One region of the Xanthobacter pseudotagetidis genome, then DNA from elsewhere that is predicted to be linked to it. Evidence: riboswitches for the same ligand, from Rfam matches in the RefSeq annotation. Region 1 holds a riboswitch; the other holds the start of a gene.
What was found. A riboswitch is a leader RNA that binds a small molecule or an ion and turns the genes downstream of it on or off. The one in region 1 is predicted to bind thiamine pyrophosphate.
Positions count from the first base shown of each region.

Region 2: another riboswitch for thiamine pyrophosphate. It lies ahead of thiO (glycine oxidase ThiO); the one in region 1 lies ahead of thiC (phosphomethylpyrimidine synthase ThiC).

Region 1 covers NZ_CM195534.1:2,529,167-2,536,036, reverse strand. The annotation lists gene V5F67_RS11570 (ABC transporter substrate-binding protein) at 1-206, shown strand, start outside; gene V5F67_RS11565 (ABC transporter ATP-binding protein) at 209-1,057, shown strand; gene V5F67_RS11560 (SRPBCC family protein) at 1,090-1,551, shown strand; tRNA gene V5F67_RS11555 (tRNA-His) at 1,772-1,848, opposite strand; gene thiC (phosphomethylpyrimidine synthase ThiC) at 2,075-3,943, opposite strand; TPP riboswitch at 4,031-4,161, opposite strand; gene V5F67_RS11545 (thymidylate synthase) at 4,341-5,135, shown strand; gene V5F67_RS11540 (tellurite resistance TerB family protein) at 5,279-6,379, shown strand; gene msrQ (protein-methionine-sulfoxide reductase heme-binding subunit MsrQ) at 6,459-6,870, shown strand, end outside.
Region 2 covers NZ_CM195534.1:1,709,061-1,715,930, reverse strand. The annotation lists gene ihfB (integration host factor subunit beta) at 1-91, opposite strand, end outside; gene sppA (signal peptide peptidase SppA) at 211-1,182, opposite strand; gene V5F67_RS07890 (NUDIX domain-containing protein) at 1,454-1,897, opposite strand; partial or broken gene V5F67_RS07885 (IS5 family transposase) at 1,965-2,722, opposite strand; gene V5F67_RS07880 (glutathione S-transferase family protein) at 2,886-3,500, opposite strand; TPP riboswitch at 3,675-3,773, shown strand; gene thiO (glycine oxidase ThiO) at 3,762-4,967, shown strand; gene thiS (sulfur carrier protein ThiS) at 4,973-5,182, shown strand; gene V5F67_RS07865 (thiazole synthase) at 5,238-6,017, shown strand; gene V5F67_RS07860 (thiamine phosphate synthase) at 6,025-6,642, shown strand; gene zapE (cell division protein ZapE) at 6,819-6,870, opposite strand, start outside.

The DNA of each region.
Region 1 (6,870 bases):
AGACCGTGCTCGCCACCATGTACCCGAACTTCTCCCCCAGCCTGATCGCGGCGGTGGCGAAGACCGCCGTGGCGCGCACCCCGGCCGGCGGCGTGGTGAGCCCGGCCTCCATCAAGAACCTCAACGAGATCGTGCTGGTGTCGGATGACACGCTGAAGCCGGTGACGGTGGAAGAGGCGTTCGATCCCAAGCTGGCCGCGAAGTAGGGATGGCAGCCCTCATGGAGCGCGCGACGAGCGCATCTTCGCAGCCGCCGGGCGAGAGCCCGGCGGTCTGCGCCACGCCGCCGCGGGTGCGCGTGGTGGGCGTGTCGAAGACCTTCCCCTCCCCCGACGGCGGCACCGCCCGGGTCATCGAGGACGTGGACCTCACCCTCGCCGAGGGGGAGTTCCTCTCCATCGTCGGCCCGAGCGGCTGCGGGAAGTCGACCCTGCTGCGGCTGATCTCCGGCCTGGTGCCGGTGTCGGCCGGGCGCATCGTCGTCGCCGGCGAGGAGGTGACGGAGCCGCCGCCGCGCGTCGGCTTCATGTTCCAGCGCGACACGCTGCTGCCGTGGGCGACGGTGTCCGAGAACATCGCCATCGCGCTGGAGCTGAACGGCACGCCGCCGGCCGCCCGGCCGGCGCGCATCGCCGAGCTGCTCAAGCTGCTGGGGCTGGAGCGCTACGCCGACTACCGCCCGAGCGCCATCTCCGGCGGCATGCGCCAGCGCGCGGCGCTCGGGCGCCTGCTCGCCTACGGTCCCGATCTCTATCTCATGGACGAGCCGTTTGGCGCGCTCGACGCCATGACCAAGATGATCCTCGGCCGCGAGCTGCTGCGCATCTGGAGCCAGGACGCGAAATCCGTGGTGTTCGTGACCCACGACATCGAGGAGGCGGTGGGCCTGTCCGACCGCGTGGTGGTGATGGAAGGCCCGCCCGGCCGGATCAAGAGCGAGTACCGCATCGATCTGCCGCGCCCGCGCGACTTCCGGCAAGTGCGGCTGCTACCCGAGTTCCGCGACCTGTGCGAGCGCATCTGGCGCGACATCGGCCGCCATTCCGAGGCGGAATAGGCCGGGCCCGGAGGACGAGAAGGAGACGGGCCATGGCCCTGGAGATGACCGGGCAGTGCGCCATCGCCTGCCCGCGCGAGCGCGTCTATGCGGCGCTGAACGACGAGGCGGTGCTCAAGGCCTGCATCGCCGGCTGCGAGGAGATCGAGCGGCTATCCGACGACACGATGCGTGCGGCGGTGGTGGCGAAGGTCGGCCCGGTGAAGGCGAAATTCCGGGGCAAGGTGACGTTGTCCGACCGCGAGCCGCCGTCGCGCTACCGCATCACCGGCGAGGGCGACGGCGGCATCGCCGGCTTCGCCAAGGGCAGCGCGCTGGTGACGCTCGCCGACCTGCCGGAGGGCGGCACGCGCCTCAGCTACCAGGTCGAGGCGCAGATCGGCGGCAAGCTGGCGCAACTCGGCCAGCGCCTGGTGGCGGGCACCGCCAAGCAGCAGGCCGACCTCTTCTTCGCCAACCTGGTGCGATACCTGGATGCGCCTCCGGCGGAATAGGCGGCGCGCCTGGCTCTAGCCGGGGCGTTGGAAGCCGGCTTCAGGCGCGTCGAAGCGACAAGAGCCGCGGACGCGGGATGAACCGTGAAGATGCCTTGGTGTGCCGACGCCCGCCTGAACCAGGCGCGAGGCACCGGCGCACTATCGGCACATAAAGCAAATCACTCTCGACCAGATCACACCCTGGAGCGTCTGCGTCTCTGATTTTATTGATCGAATTTGGTACAGGTGGGTGGGCTCGAACCACCGACCTCCGGTTCCACAGACCGGCGCTCTAACCAACTGAGCTACACCTGCACGGCCGTCCGCGCCGCGAGGGGCGGCGGAGAGAGCGCGGAACCTACGCGGGCCGGCCCGCGATTTCAAGGGGGCGCGGCACCTCATCCCAAGGCGCGCCAGCCCGCCCCGGAACGTGGGCGCGAAACGCTGCAAACAGAAGGCCCGGCGCGCAGCCGCGGCCGGGCCCTTCCTGTCGGTGCGGTCGGCGCCTCCTCCGGTTTCGGGGCGGAGGCGCGGGCGATCGCTACTCCGCCGCCGGCGGCGGCGCCACGTCCGGCGCGGGGGCGTAGATCTTGCCGCCGCCGTCGCGGAACTTCTGCGCCATCTCCGCCATGCCGGCAGAGGCGAGGTTGTCGGCCTCGGCGCGGGCGATGTCGCCGGCCTCGATCTTCAGCTCCTGCGAGATCTTCATGGAGCAGAATTTCGGCCCGCACATGGAGCAGAAGTGCGCCACCTTGGCGCCCTCGGCGGGAAGCGTCTCGTCGTGGAAGCGCTCCGCCGTCTCCGGGTCGAGGGAGAGCGCGAACTGGTCGCGCCAGCGGAAGGTGAAGCGGGCGCGCGAGAGCGCGTCGTCGCGGATGCGCGCCGCCGGGTGGCCCTTGGCGAGGTCGGCGGCGTGGGCGGCGATCTTGTAGGAGATCACGCCCGCCTTCACGTCGTCGCGGTCCGGCAGGCCCAGATGCTCCTTCGGCGTCACGTAGCAGAGCATCGCCGTGCCGAACCAGCCGATCATCGCCGCGCCGATGGCGGAGGAGATGTGGTCGTAGCCGGGGGAGATGTCCGTCACCAGCGGGCCGAGGGTGTAGAAGGGCGCCTCGTGGCAGACCTTGAGCTGCTTCTCCACGTTCTCGCGGATCAGGTGCAGCGGCACGTGGCCGGGCCCCTCGATCATCACCTGGCAGTCGTACTTCCAGGCGATCTCGGTGAGCTCGCCCAGCGTCTCCAGCTCGGCGAACTGGGCGGCGTCGTTGGCGTCGGCGATGGAGCCGGGGCGCAGGCCGTCGCCGAGCGAGAAGGCGACGTCATACTGGGCGAGGATCTCGCACAGCTCCTCGAAATTCTCGTAGAGGAAGCTCTCCTTGTGGTGGGCGAGGCACCACTTGGCCATGATCGAGCCGCCGCGCGAGACGATGCCGGTCACCCGGTTGGCGGTGAGCGGAACGTAGGGCAGCCGCACGCCGGCATGGACCGTCATGTAGTCGACGCCCTGCTCGGCCTGCTCGATCACCGTGTCGCGGAAGATCTCCCAGGTGAGGTCCTCGGCGACGCCGTTCACCTTCTCCAGCGCCTGGTAGATCGGCACGGTGCCGATCGGCACCGGCGAATTGCGCATGATCCATTCGCGGATGGTGTGGATGTTCTTGCCCGTAGAGAGATCCATCACCGTGTCGGCGCCCCAGCGGATCGCCCACACCAATTTGTCCACCTCCTCGGCGACGCCCGAGGTCACGGCGGAATTGCCGATATTGGCGTTGATCTTCACCAGGAAGTTCCGGCCGATGGCCATCGGCTCGGTCTCGGGGTGGTTGATGTTGTTGGGGATGATGGCGCGCCCGCGGGCCACCTCCTGGCGCACGAACTCGGGGGTGATGTCGGCCGGGATCGTGGCGCCGAGGCCCATGGCCTGGTGATGCGGATGGGCGCCGCCGTTGGCGCGCGCGAGGTTCTCGCGGGCGGCCACGTATTCCATCTCCGGCGTGATGATGCCGGCCCGCGCATAGGCCATCTGGGTCGGGCGCCTGCCCGCCTTGGCCCGCAGCGGGCTGCGGCCGGTGAGGTCGAACTGCGGCAGCGTCGAGGACTGGCCGTCCTTCAGGCCGTTGTCCTCGGGCTTGACCTGACGGCCCGCCACCTCCTCCACGTCGCCGCGCTCGCGAATCCACTGGGCGCGCAGCTGCGGCAGGCCCTTGGTGAGGTCGATCACCGCCTCGGGGTCGGTGTAGGGGCCGGAGGTGTCGTAGACCTTGAGCGGCTTCTCGCTCGGGTCCGAGATGGCGATCTCGCGCATGGCGACGCGCACGTCGGGCCGCGCGGCGCCCACATGGACCTTGCGGGATGAGGCCAGGGGGCCGGTGGTGACCTTCAAAGACGAGGTCGAGCTTTCGTCGAGCATGCGGATCTCCTTCAAGCTTGCGCTTCCAGCGAGACCCGGGATTCGAGCTTCAGGAGACGGCGCGCGGCGGACTCTTCAGGACGTCCGCAGGCACGGGGTTCCGATCCCTTCGCCGGTATGACCCGGATCAGGTTCAAAGGGTCAACGCGGTGGCCGCAGCCCAGAGGCGGCGGCCGTGCGAAATCTCAGCCCCTTCCGGGGCCCCCCTTGGAACGGATCAAGTGTGAGGTAGACCAAAGGCCAATGTCAACGCTGCGTCGCACAATGCCGGCTCGCAGCCCAGAAACGCCGCTGCGATGCTCCCTTGGAAACCGGGCATAAGGGGGATGCATCGTTGGCCCTTGCATCGCCCGGGCCTAGACTTATGTCCCGTTCCCGATTCCCTGGACGTGAGAGCGTGCGCCAATACCATGACCTCCTGAAGCGCATCCTCGACGAGGGCGTGCGCAAGGACGACCGCACCGGCACCGGCACGCTCAGCGTGTTCGGGCACCAGTCGCGCTACGACCTCACCGAGGGCTTCCCCCTGGTGACGACGAAGAAGCTGCACCTCAAGTCCATCGTCCACGAGCTGCTGTGGTTCCTCGCCGGCGACACCAACATCCGGTATCTCAAGGAAAACGGCGTCTCCATCTGGGACGATTGGGCGGACGCAAACGGCGAGCTCGGGCCGGTCTACGGGCACCAGTGGCGCTCCTGGCCCACCCCCGAGGGCGGGGTGATCGACCAGATCGCGCAGGTGGTCGCCGACATCCGGCGCAATCCCGACAGCCGGCGCCTGATCGTCACCGCCTGGAACCCCGCGGACGTGCCGAAGATGGCGCTGCCGCCCTGCCACTGCCTGTTCCAGTTCGCAGTCGCGGACGGCAGGCTCTCCTGCCAGCTCTACCAGCGCTCGGCGGACGTGTTCCTGGGCGTGCCGTTCAACATCGCCTCCTATGCGCTGCTTACCCACATGGTGGCGCAGGTGACCGGGCTGAAGCCGGGGGACTTCGTCCATACGCTCGGCGACGCGCACCTCTACCTCAACCATCTCGACCAGGCGCGCGAGCAGCTGTCTCGTCCCCCCCGCGCGCTGCCGCGGCTGGTGCTGAACCGCGAGGTCACCGACCTGTTCGCCTTCCGCTACCAGGACGTGGCGTTCGATGGCTACGATCCCCATCCCCACATCAAGGCCGCGGTCGCGGTCTGACCGGTGGCGCGGCGGCGCCATTCGGCCCGCGCGCGGAACGTGCTATGTGAGCCGGACCAGGGGAACTGGAATTGCCGCGCGCCTGTCATCTGGGCGTGCGAGCGTACCGAGCGGTTTCGCTCGTTCTTTCAATGGAGGGTGCCATGGCATCGGATGCAGGAAGCCTGCTGGGTCAGCTCTTGGGCGCGGCGCTCGGCGGCGGCAGCGTGCGCGGGGCCGGCGCGGGGCCGGCCGCCAGCGGCGCGGGCGGCAGCCCCCTGGAGCAGATCCTCCAGAGCGCGCTCGGCGGCGGCCAGCAGGGCGGCGGGGCCGGTGGCCTGCCGGGCGGCCTCGGCGACATTCTCGGCCAGGTGCTCGGCGGCGCGGCCGGCGGCCAGGGCCGCGGCGGGCAGGCCGGCGGCGGCCTTGGCGACATCCTCGGACAGGTGCTCGGCGGCGGCGCCGGGCCGCGCGGCGGCAGCGCGGGCGGCGGCGGCCTCAACGACATTCTGGGCCAGGTGCTGGGCGGCGGCGCGGGCGGGCAGGCGGGCAGCGCCGGCGGCCTTCCAGGCGGCCTCGGCGACATCCTCGGCCAGGTGCTGGGCGGCGGCGGCGCCGCGGGCGGCGCGGCCGGCCGCGCGGGTGGCGGCCTCGGCGATCTCGCCCAGGACGCCCTCGGCGGCCCGGCGGGGCAGCCCGCGCCGAGCCCGATGCCGGTGCCCGCTCCGGCCCCGGCGCCGCAGCCCACCGGTGGCACCCAGCCGAGCGGCGGCGGCGACCTCGTGAAGTATGGCGGCCTCGCCATCATCGGCATGCTGGCGTTCAACGCCTTCCGCAAGTGGCAGGCGCAGTCCGGCGGCTCGCGCCTGGTGGCCGACGACGCCCAGGCCTTCAGCCCGGCCCAGGCGCCGGGCGGCCCGGAGCACTTCTCGCAGGTGCTGGTTGCCGCCATGGCCGCCGCCGCGCAGGCCGACGGCAGCCTCGACCAGGACGAGCTCAACCGCATCGCCCAGGGCGTGACGCGCATGGGCGGGCAGGCGCCGGACCAGGCGGTTCTGGTGGAAATCCTCTCCACCCCCGTCAATCCCCAGGACCTGGTGAACGCCGCGACCTCGCCGGAGGCGGCGATGCAGATCTACGCCGCCTCGGTCATGGCCATCCGCCCCGACAGCGCGGCCGAGCAGCGCTATCTCGCGAACCTCGCCCAGGCGCTCGCCATCGACCCGGCGCTGAAGGCCCAGCTGGACCGCGACCTGGCGGCCTGATCCCGATGGGACGGCGCGCTCACGCCATCGTGCGCGGGCGCGCCGTAACGCGGTCCTCACCGGCGACGTAGAAGGCGCGATGCCTGCCGCCTCCCCTACCCCGCTCGCGCGTCTGGCGCGCCCCCTCCTCTTCGAGAGATCCGGCGCCCTGAGCGCCGAGAAGGCGGTCGCGCTGGCGCTTGCCTTCGCGCCGCTCGCCTATCTTTCCTGGATCGCCGCAAGCGGGGGGCTCGGGGCGCGGCCGGTGTCCGCCGCCATCCACTTCACGGGCCTCTGGGCGCTGCGCTTCCTCGTCGCCAGCCTCGCGGTGACGCCGCTGCGCCGCACCTTCGGCTGGAACAAGCTGATCCTCGCCCGCCGCACGCTCGGCCTCGCGGCGCTGGGCTATGCGCTCCTCCACATCGGCCTGTTCTTCGTCGACCAGGGCGCGGCGCGGGCGGTGCAGGAGATCGTGCTCAGGGTCTATCTCGTCATCGGCGCGCTGGCGCTCG
Region 2 (6,870 bases), 820 kb from region 1:
CGAGGATGGCGTTGACGATGTTCTCGACGTCGCGCTGATAGAGATGGGGGTTGGCTTCCGCGATCTTCTGCACCAGTTCGGACTTGATCATGACGGCTTCGTCTCCCCCAGGAACGATCCAGAGTGCCGCCGCCTCCGACGACCAGCCCCCGCCCAAGCGGGACCGGAGCAGATGCGCGGGCCGGAATTCGGACGGTTCTCAAGCACCGTTCACCTGTCGATTTGAGGGTGCCAGAGGGCCAATAGGCCGTCAAGCTGAGCCCGCTCCAATGCGGCGCTTGTGGCCTGCGACAGGATGGCGGCGAGCTGCGGGAAGCCGAGGGCGCCGGCGAGCCCGGTGACCGCGCTCGAAAGCCAGCCGAACTCGTCGCCCACCTGCCGGGTGCGCCAGGTGCGCACCTTGAGGTCCTCGGAGACCCCCTTCTCGCGGGCGAGCCACGCGCGCGCCGTGGTCTCGTCGCCGAGCTCGTCCACCAGCTGCAGGCCGAGGCCCTGGTGGCCGGTGAAGACGCGCCCGTCGGCGACGGTGGCGAGCTGGGCGTCGGTGAGCTTGCGGCGGCTGGCGACGAGGCCCTTGAACCAGCCGTAGGTGTCCACCACCAGCGCGTCGATGGCGGCGCGCGCCTCCGGCGAGGTGGGGGTGTAGCCGTTGGGGGCGGCCTTGAGCGGCGACGACTTGATGTCCTCCACCGAGATGCCGACGCCCTTCAGCAGCTCGTAGACGTTGGGAAACTGGTAGATGACGCCCACCGAGCCCACGAGCGCGTTGCGCCGGGCGACGATGTGGTCGGCGCCGATGGCGGCGATGTAGCCGCCCGAGGCGGCGAGGCCCTCCACCACGGCGACCACCGGCTTCTTCTTGGCGAGGCGCTGGAGCGCGTCGTAGAGCTGCTCGGCGCCGGTGACGGTACCGCCGGGACTGTCGATGGACAGGATCACCGCCGCGGCGCGGGATTCGGCGATGTCGTCCAGCATCTCGACGCGCTCGCGGTCGTTGCGGATCACGCCGCCGATCACCACCCGCGCCACGTGCGGCGTGGAGGCGGAAATGGTGCGGCCGGCGATCACCGAGGCCGCCACCGCCACCGCGGCGACCGCGGCGAGCACGCCGAGCGTGCGCCAGAAGGTGAGCTTGCGCCTGAGGCGGCGGCGTTCGACGATCTGATCGGCGTCGAGGGACATGGCGGAAACTCCAGACGGCGCCCCCGGAGCCGCACGCCATCCCCGGCCCGATGCCGGGACGGGAGCGGCGGCGGCGCCCGCGCGGTGCGGACTTAAGCGGGCGGACCCGCCCTTGGCAAGCGCAAGCGGCGCCGTCACGCCCTCGCCCGGCCGATCGGGCGAGGCCCCGCGGCGGAAGGAGCCGGCCGTCCGGCGCGGCCGCGGCGATTGCCGCGCACAAAAGAAACGCACAAAAGAAAAACGCGGCCGCCGGCAGGAAACGGCGGGCCGCTCACCACATGTCGGAGACCGGCGTCCGGCCCTCTTGCTCGGCGATGCGCCGCAGGGTCGCGGGCGAGATGTCCTGCGGCAGCGCGTCGGGCGCGAAGAATTCGGCGGCGAGGATCTCGAGGTTGCGCGCCGGGCGCGGGCCGATGACGATGCGGCCGGCGCGGAACAGCACCACGTGGTCGCGCCCGCCGACGCGGGGGTTGAAGAACATGCCCGCCATGGCGAGCGGCTCCTCGGCCTCCACGTTCGCCTCCTCCTTCAACTCGCGCCGCGCGGCATCGGCGGCGGTCTCGCCGAAATCGACGCCGCCGCCGGGCAGGTGCCAGCCCGGCAGGTAGGAATGGCGCACCAGCAGCAGGCGCCCGTCCGCGTCCTCGGCCATGACGCGCACGCCGAGCGTCATGCCGTGGCGCACCCGGCGGATCAGGGGAATGAGCCCAAGCATGCCGCCACCTTAGACCATCCGGCGCCGCGGCACAGGCTGGACCGCAAAGGCTAGAGCATATCGACATTCATCGCAGCCAGATCATGGCTGCGGCGATGTGGATGAAGCCGGTGAAGTGGATTGTCCTGCGGTCATATCTGGTCGCGAAGCGTCGGAAGTGCTTGAGGCGGTTGAAGCAGCGCTCGATCCGGTTGCGCCGCCTGTAAGCCATGACATCGTGGGCGATGAGCACCTTGCGGGTGCGGTTGGAAGGGATCACCGCCGTCGCGCCGATGCCGGTCACGATCTTGCGGAAGGCATTGCTGTCATAGGCCTTGTCGGCGAGCACGGCGCCACCGACCCGGCCCTCCACCAGGGCTGGAGCGGCGGTGACATCGCCTTTCTGGCCGGCCGTGACGATGAAGCGCAAGGGCCGCCCCAGCGCGTCGGCCAGCATGTGGATCTTGGTGGTCAATCCCCCTCGGGAACGCCCCAGCGCCTGATCCTTGGCCCCCCTTTTCCGCTCGCGGCCTGCTGGTGGGCGCGGACGATGGTTGAGTCGATCATCAGATAGCGGTTGTCGTGATCGGCTGTCAGAGCCTCGAACACGCGCTCCCAGACCCCGGCGTGGCACCAGCGGCTGAAGCGCTTGTGGATGCTCTTCCAGCGGCCATAGCGCTCGGGCAGGTCGCACCAGTGCGCGCCGGACCGTAGAACCCAAAGACACCCGTTGACGAACAAGCGGTTATCCGAGCCCGTCCGCCCGGGATCCGTCGCCTTGCCGGGCAACAGCGGCGCGATCTTCTCCCATTGAGCGTCGCTCAATTCATACCGTTTCGCGGCCATGCCGGGGCTCCGTGCGGAAAACACGGTTCCCTATGAATCAGCATTTCAGCGCGCTGGGAATCCTGAATGTCGATCCCGCCTAGACCGCAAAGGCCTGTCCGCACCGGCCAGAAGACGCAGCCGTGCGGGCGCGGCCCCGGAAGCGCCGGCCCGGCGCCTGGCCTCAGCCCGCCGCTGCGGCCAGCGCCGCGGCCTCGATCTCCTGCGCCCTCTTGAAGGCGGGGCGCGCCGTGAGGCGCTCCACATAGGCGACCATGGCCGGGGTGGGATCGATCACCTTGAGCAGGCCGATGCCGTACCACACGTCGGAGCCCAGCATCACGTCGGCGGCGGTGAACTGCTCCCCCAGCAGATAGGGACCGGGCGTCAGCGCCGCGTCCACCACCTCCATCACCAGGTCGAAGCTGCCCCAGCCGGCGCTCGACTTGGGCAGGCTCACACCCATCATCTTCTGCACGAAGGCCGGCTCCATGCAGCCGGCCGAGAAGAACAGGTATTGCAGATAGCGCCCGCGCGCCGGATCGCCCAGGGCCGGGGCGAGGCCGGCTTCCGGCACGCGCTCAGCCACGTAGGCGCAGATGGCGGCGCTCTCGGCGAGGCGCGCTTCGCCATCGGTCAGCGCCGGAACCTTGCCCATGGGATTGACGGCGCGGAAAGCCGGCGTGTCCTGGGCGCCGTTGCGGATGTCGACCAGCGCCCGCTCATAGGCAACCCCGGCCTCCTCCAGCATCCACAGCACGCGAAAGGCCCGGCTATGGGGCGCCCAATAGAGCTTCACTGGCGGTTCTCCCTGGATTTGATCTTTCAGAACATAAAGGGAACATCAACGGGTGTCGAGTCCGCATCAGGACGTATCCGCCGTCATGCTCCGACGTGATCGGAGCATCCACGCCTTGCGTGGGTGCGAGCCGGCTCAGGGCCTTGCGCGCGGGGCTGCGGCGATGGATAATGCGCATACGGCCTGGGGTGCCGTGCACGTGCACGGCTGAGATCATACCCATCGAACCTGTCTGGATCATGCCAGCGTAGGGAGATGCCGATGAGCGCGAGCTTATCGACCTTCGCATCGTCTTCGTCCGAAACCGCCGCCAGCCCGGCGCGGATGAAGGAATCGTGCCCGCGCGTCGCCATCGTCGGCGGCGGCGTCATCGGGCTCGCCATCGCCTGGCGGCTCGCCAAGGCAGGCTGCCCGGTGGATGTGTTCGAGGCCGGCGAGGCCGGCCGGGGCGCCACCCATGCCGCCGCCGGCATGCTCGCCGCCTGCGCCGAGGCCGAGCCCGGCGAGCATGTCCTGCTCGCGCTCAACCGCGCGAGCCAGGCGCTCTGGCCCGCCTTCGCCGCTGAGCTGGAGCAGGAGACGGGCACGGGCGTCGACCTGCGCACGGAGGGCACGCTCTCCATCGCCCTCACCGCCGACGACCTCGCGCGGCTGCGGCATCTCCACGCGCTCCAGACCTCCCTCGGCCTGCCGGTGGAATGGCTCGGCGGCGCCGAGGTGCGTCGGCGCGAGCCCTATCTCGCGGCCAAGGTGGCGGGCGCGATCCTGACGCCGGAAGACCACCAGGTGGACAACCGCAAGGTGGCCGCGGCACTGAAGGCGGCGGCGCTCGCCGCCGGCGTCGGGCTCCACGAGGGCCTGCCGGCGGAGCGGATCGAGGCCGCGTCCGGCCGCGTCACCGGCGTGGTGGCGGGCGGCGCGCTCCACGGCGCCGACGTGGCGGTGCTCGCCGCCGGCGCCTGGAGCCGCGGCATCGGCACGGCCCCGGCGGCGCCCCTGCCGGTGCGGCCCATCAAGGGCCAGATGCTGGCGCTGCAGATGGACCCGGCGGCGCCGATCCTCACCCACGTCCTGTGGGCGCCCGGCGCCTATCTGGTGCCGCGCCGCGACGGCCGGCTCATCATCGGCGCCACCACCGAGGAGAAGGGCTTCGACACCTCGCTCACCGCCGGCGGCCTGCTGGCGCTGCTCACCAATGCCTGGCGCGCGCTGCCGACCCTGGAGGAGCTGCCGATCATCGAGCAGTGGGTGGGCTTCCGCCCCGGCAGCCGCGACGACGCGCCGATCCTCGGCCCGAGCGCCGAGGTGGAGGGCCTCGTCTACGCCACCGGCCACCACCGCAACGGCATCCTGCTGCTGCCGGTGACGACCGATGCCATCGTCTCCCAGATCCTCGACGGCCGCATGGACGCGGTGGCGGCGCCGTTCACGGCGTCGCGCTTCGCCCCGCGCGCGGCGGCGGAGTGACGGCCATGACGCTCGCCCTGAAGGTGAACGGCGCGCCGGAGCGGCACCCCGTCGCCACCGTCGCGGAGCTTTTGCGCGAGAAGGGCGTGGAGGACGGCCGCAAGGGCATCGCGGTGGCGCTCAACGGCGCCGTGGTGCCGCGCCGCGCCTGGGGCGAGACCCGGCTTGCGGCCGGCGACCAGGTGGAGATCATCGAGGCGAAGCAGGGGGGCTGACCCCCCAGGCGCTCCGGGGAGGGAGCGCTTCGCGCAGGAAAGAACGAGAACAACCATGACCGAGTTCAACGATCCCCTCGTCATCGCCGGGCGCAGCTTCACCTCGCGCCTGTTCCTCGGCACCGCCGGCTATCCGAACCAGAAGGTGTTCCTGGATGCGCTGGAGGCCTCCGGCGCGCAGATGGCGACCGCCTCGATCCGCCGCATCAGCCTCGCCGGCTACGAGGAGAGCCTGACCGACCTGCTCGCCGGCCGGGTCCACATCCTGCCCAACACCGCCGGATGCCAGACCGCGAAGGACGCCATCCTCACCGCCGAGCTGGCCCGCGAGGCGCTGGAGACCGACTGGGTGAAGCTGGAGGTGATCGGCGACCGGGAGCTGCTCTATCCCAACGTGGAAGAGCTGCTGAAGGCCACCGAGGAGCTGGTGAGCCGCGGCTTCGTCGTGCTGCCCTACTGCAACGACGATCCCGTCACCTGCCAGAAGCTCGCCGACCTCGGCGCCGCCACCGTGATGCCGCTCGGCTCCATGATCGGCACCGGGCTCGGCATCGCCAACCCGCACATGATCGAGCTGATCTGCGCCCGCTCGCCGGTGCCGGTGGTGCTGGACGCGGGCATCGGCACCGCCTCGGATGCCGCGCTCGCCATGGAGCTCGGCTGCGCAGCGGTGCTGCTCAACACCGCGGTGTCGAAGGCGCACGACCCGGTCCGCATGGCCGCTGCCTTCCGCCACGCGGTGGAAGGCGGGCGCCTCGCCCGGCTGTCGGGGCGCATCCCCAAGAGATTGCACGCGGAAGCGTCGAGCCCCGAATTCGGCCTCGTCGGCAGCTGAGGCGGCGGTGCTGCCCGTCCCGCCGGCGCTCCTCATCACCGACCGGTCGCAGGCGAAGGGCGATCTCGCGGCCGTGGTCGCCGCCGCCTGCGCCGGCGGCTGCCGCTGGATCAGCCTGCGCGAGAAGGACCTGCCGGAGGTCGAGCAGGTCGCGCTGTTCGCCCGCATCGCCGGGGTCGCGCGGCCGTTCGGCGCGCGGGTGACGCTGCACGGCGCGGCCGCGCTCGCCCGGGCAGCGGGGGCCGATGGCGTGCACCTGCCCGGCGGCTCCGATGCGGCCGCGGCGCGGGCGCTGCTCGGGCCAAAGGCGCTGGTGGGGCTGTCCCTCCACTCCCGGGAGGAGGCGGCGCAGACCGACGCCGCCAGCCTCGACTATGTCACCGCGAGCCCGGTGTTCCTGACCGCTTCCAAGCCCGGCTACGGGCCGGCCCTGGGGCTGGAAGGGCTCGCCGCCTTCGCCCGCGCCTGCCCCGTCCCGGTGCTTGCGCTCGGCGGCGTAGGCGCCGCCGAGGCGGGCGCCTGCTGGGCAGCGGGCGCGGCGGGGCTCGCCGTCATGGGCGGCGTGATGCGGGCGGACGACCCGGCCACCGCGTTCCGGGCGGTCGCGGGGCCGTTCAAGATATAGCTCGGCCAATCCTTCCTTTCCGGTCGTGGCCGGGCTTGTCCCGGCCATCCGCGCCCCGCGGCCAGGCGCCTTCCTTTGCAGGGTGCGCGAGCGGCCCGGCGTGGATGCCCGGGACAAGCCGGGGCATGACGTCGGCTTTGCGCCATCGCCGCGCCGAGGAAGCTCCGCTCTCCTGCTCAGGTCTCCACCAGGCCCGTGGTGTCGCCGGAGGCCGCCGAATCGCCGCGC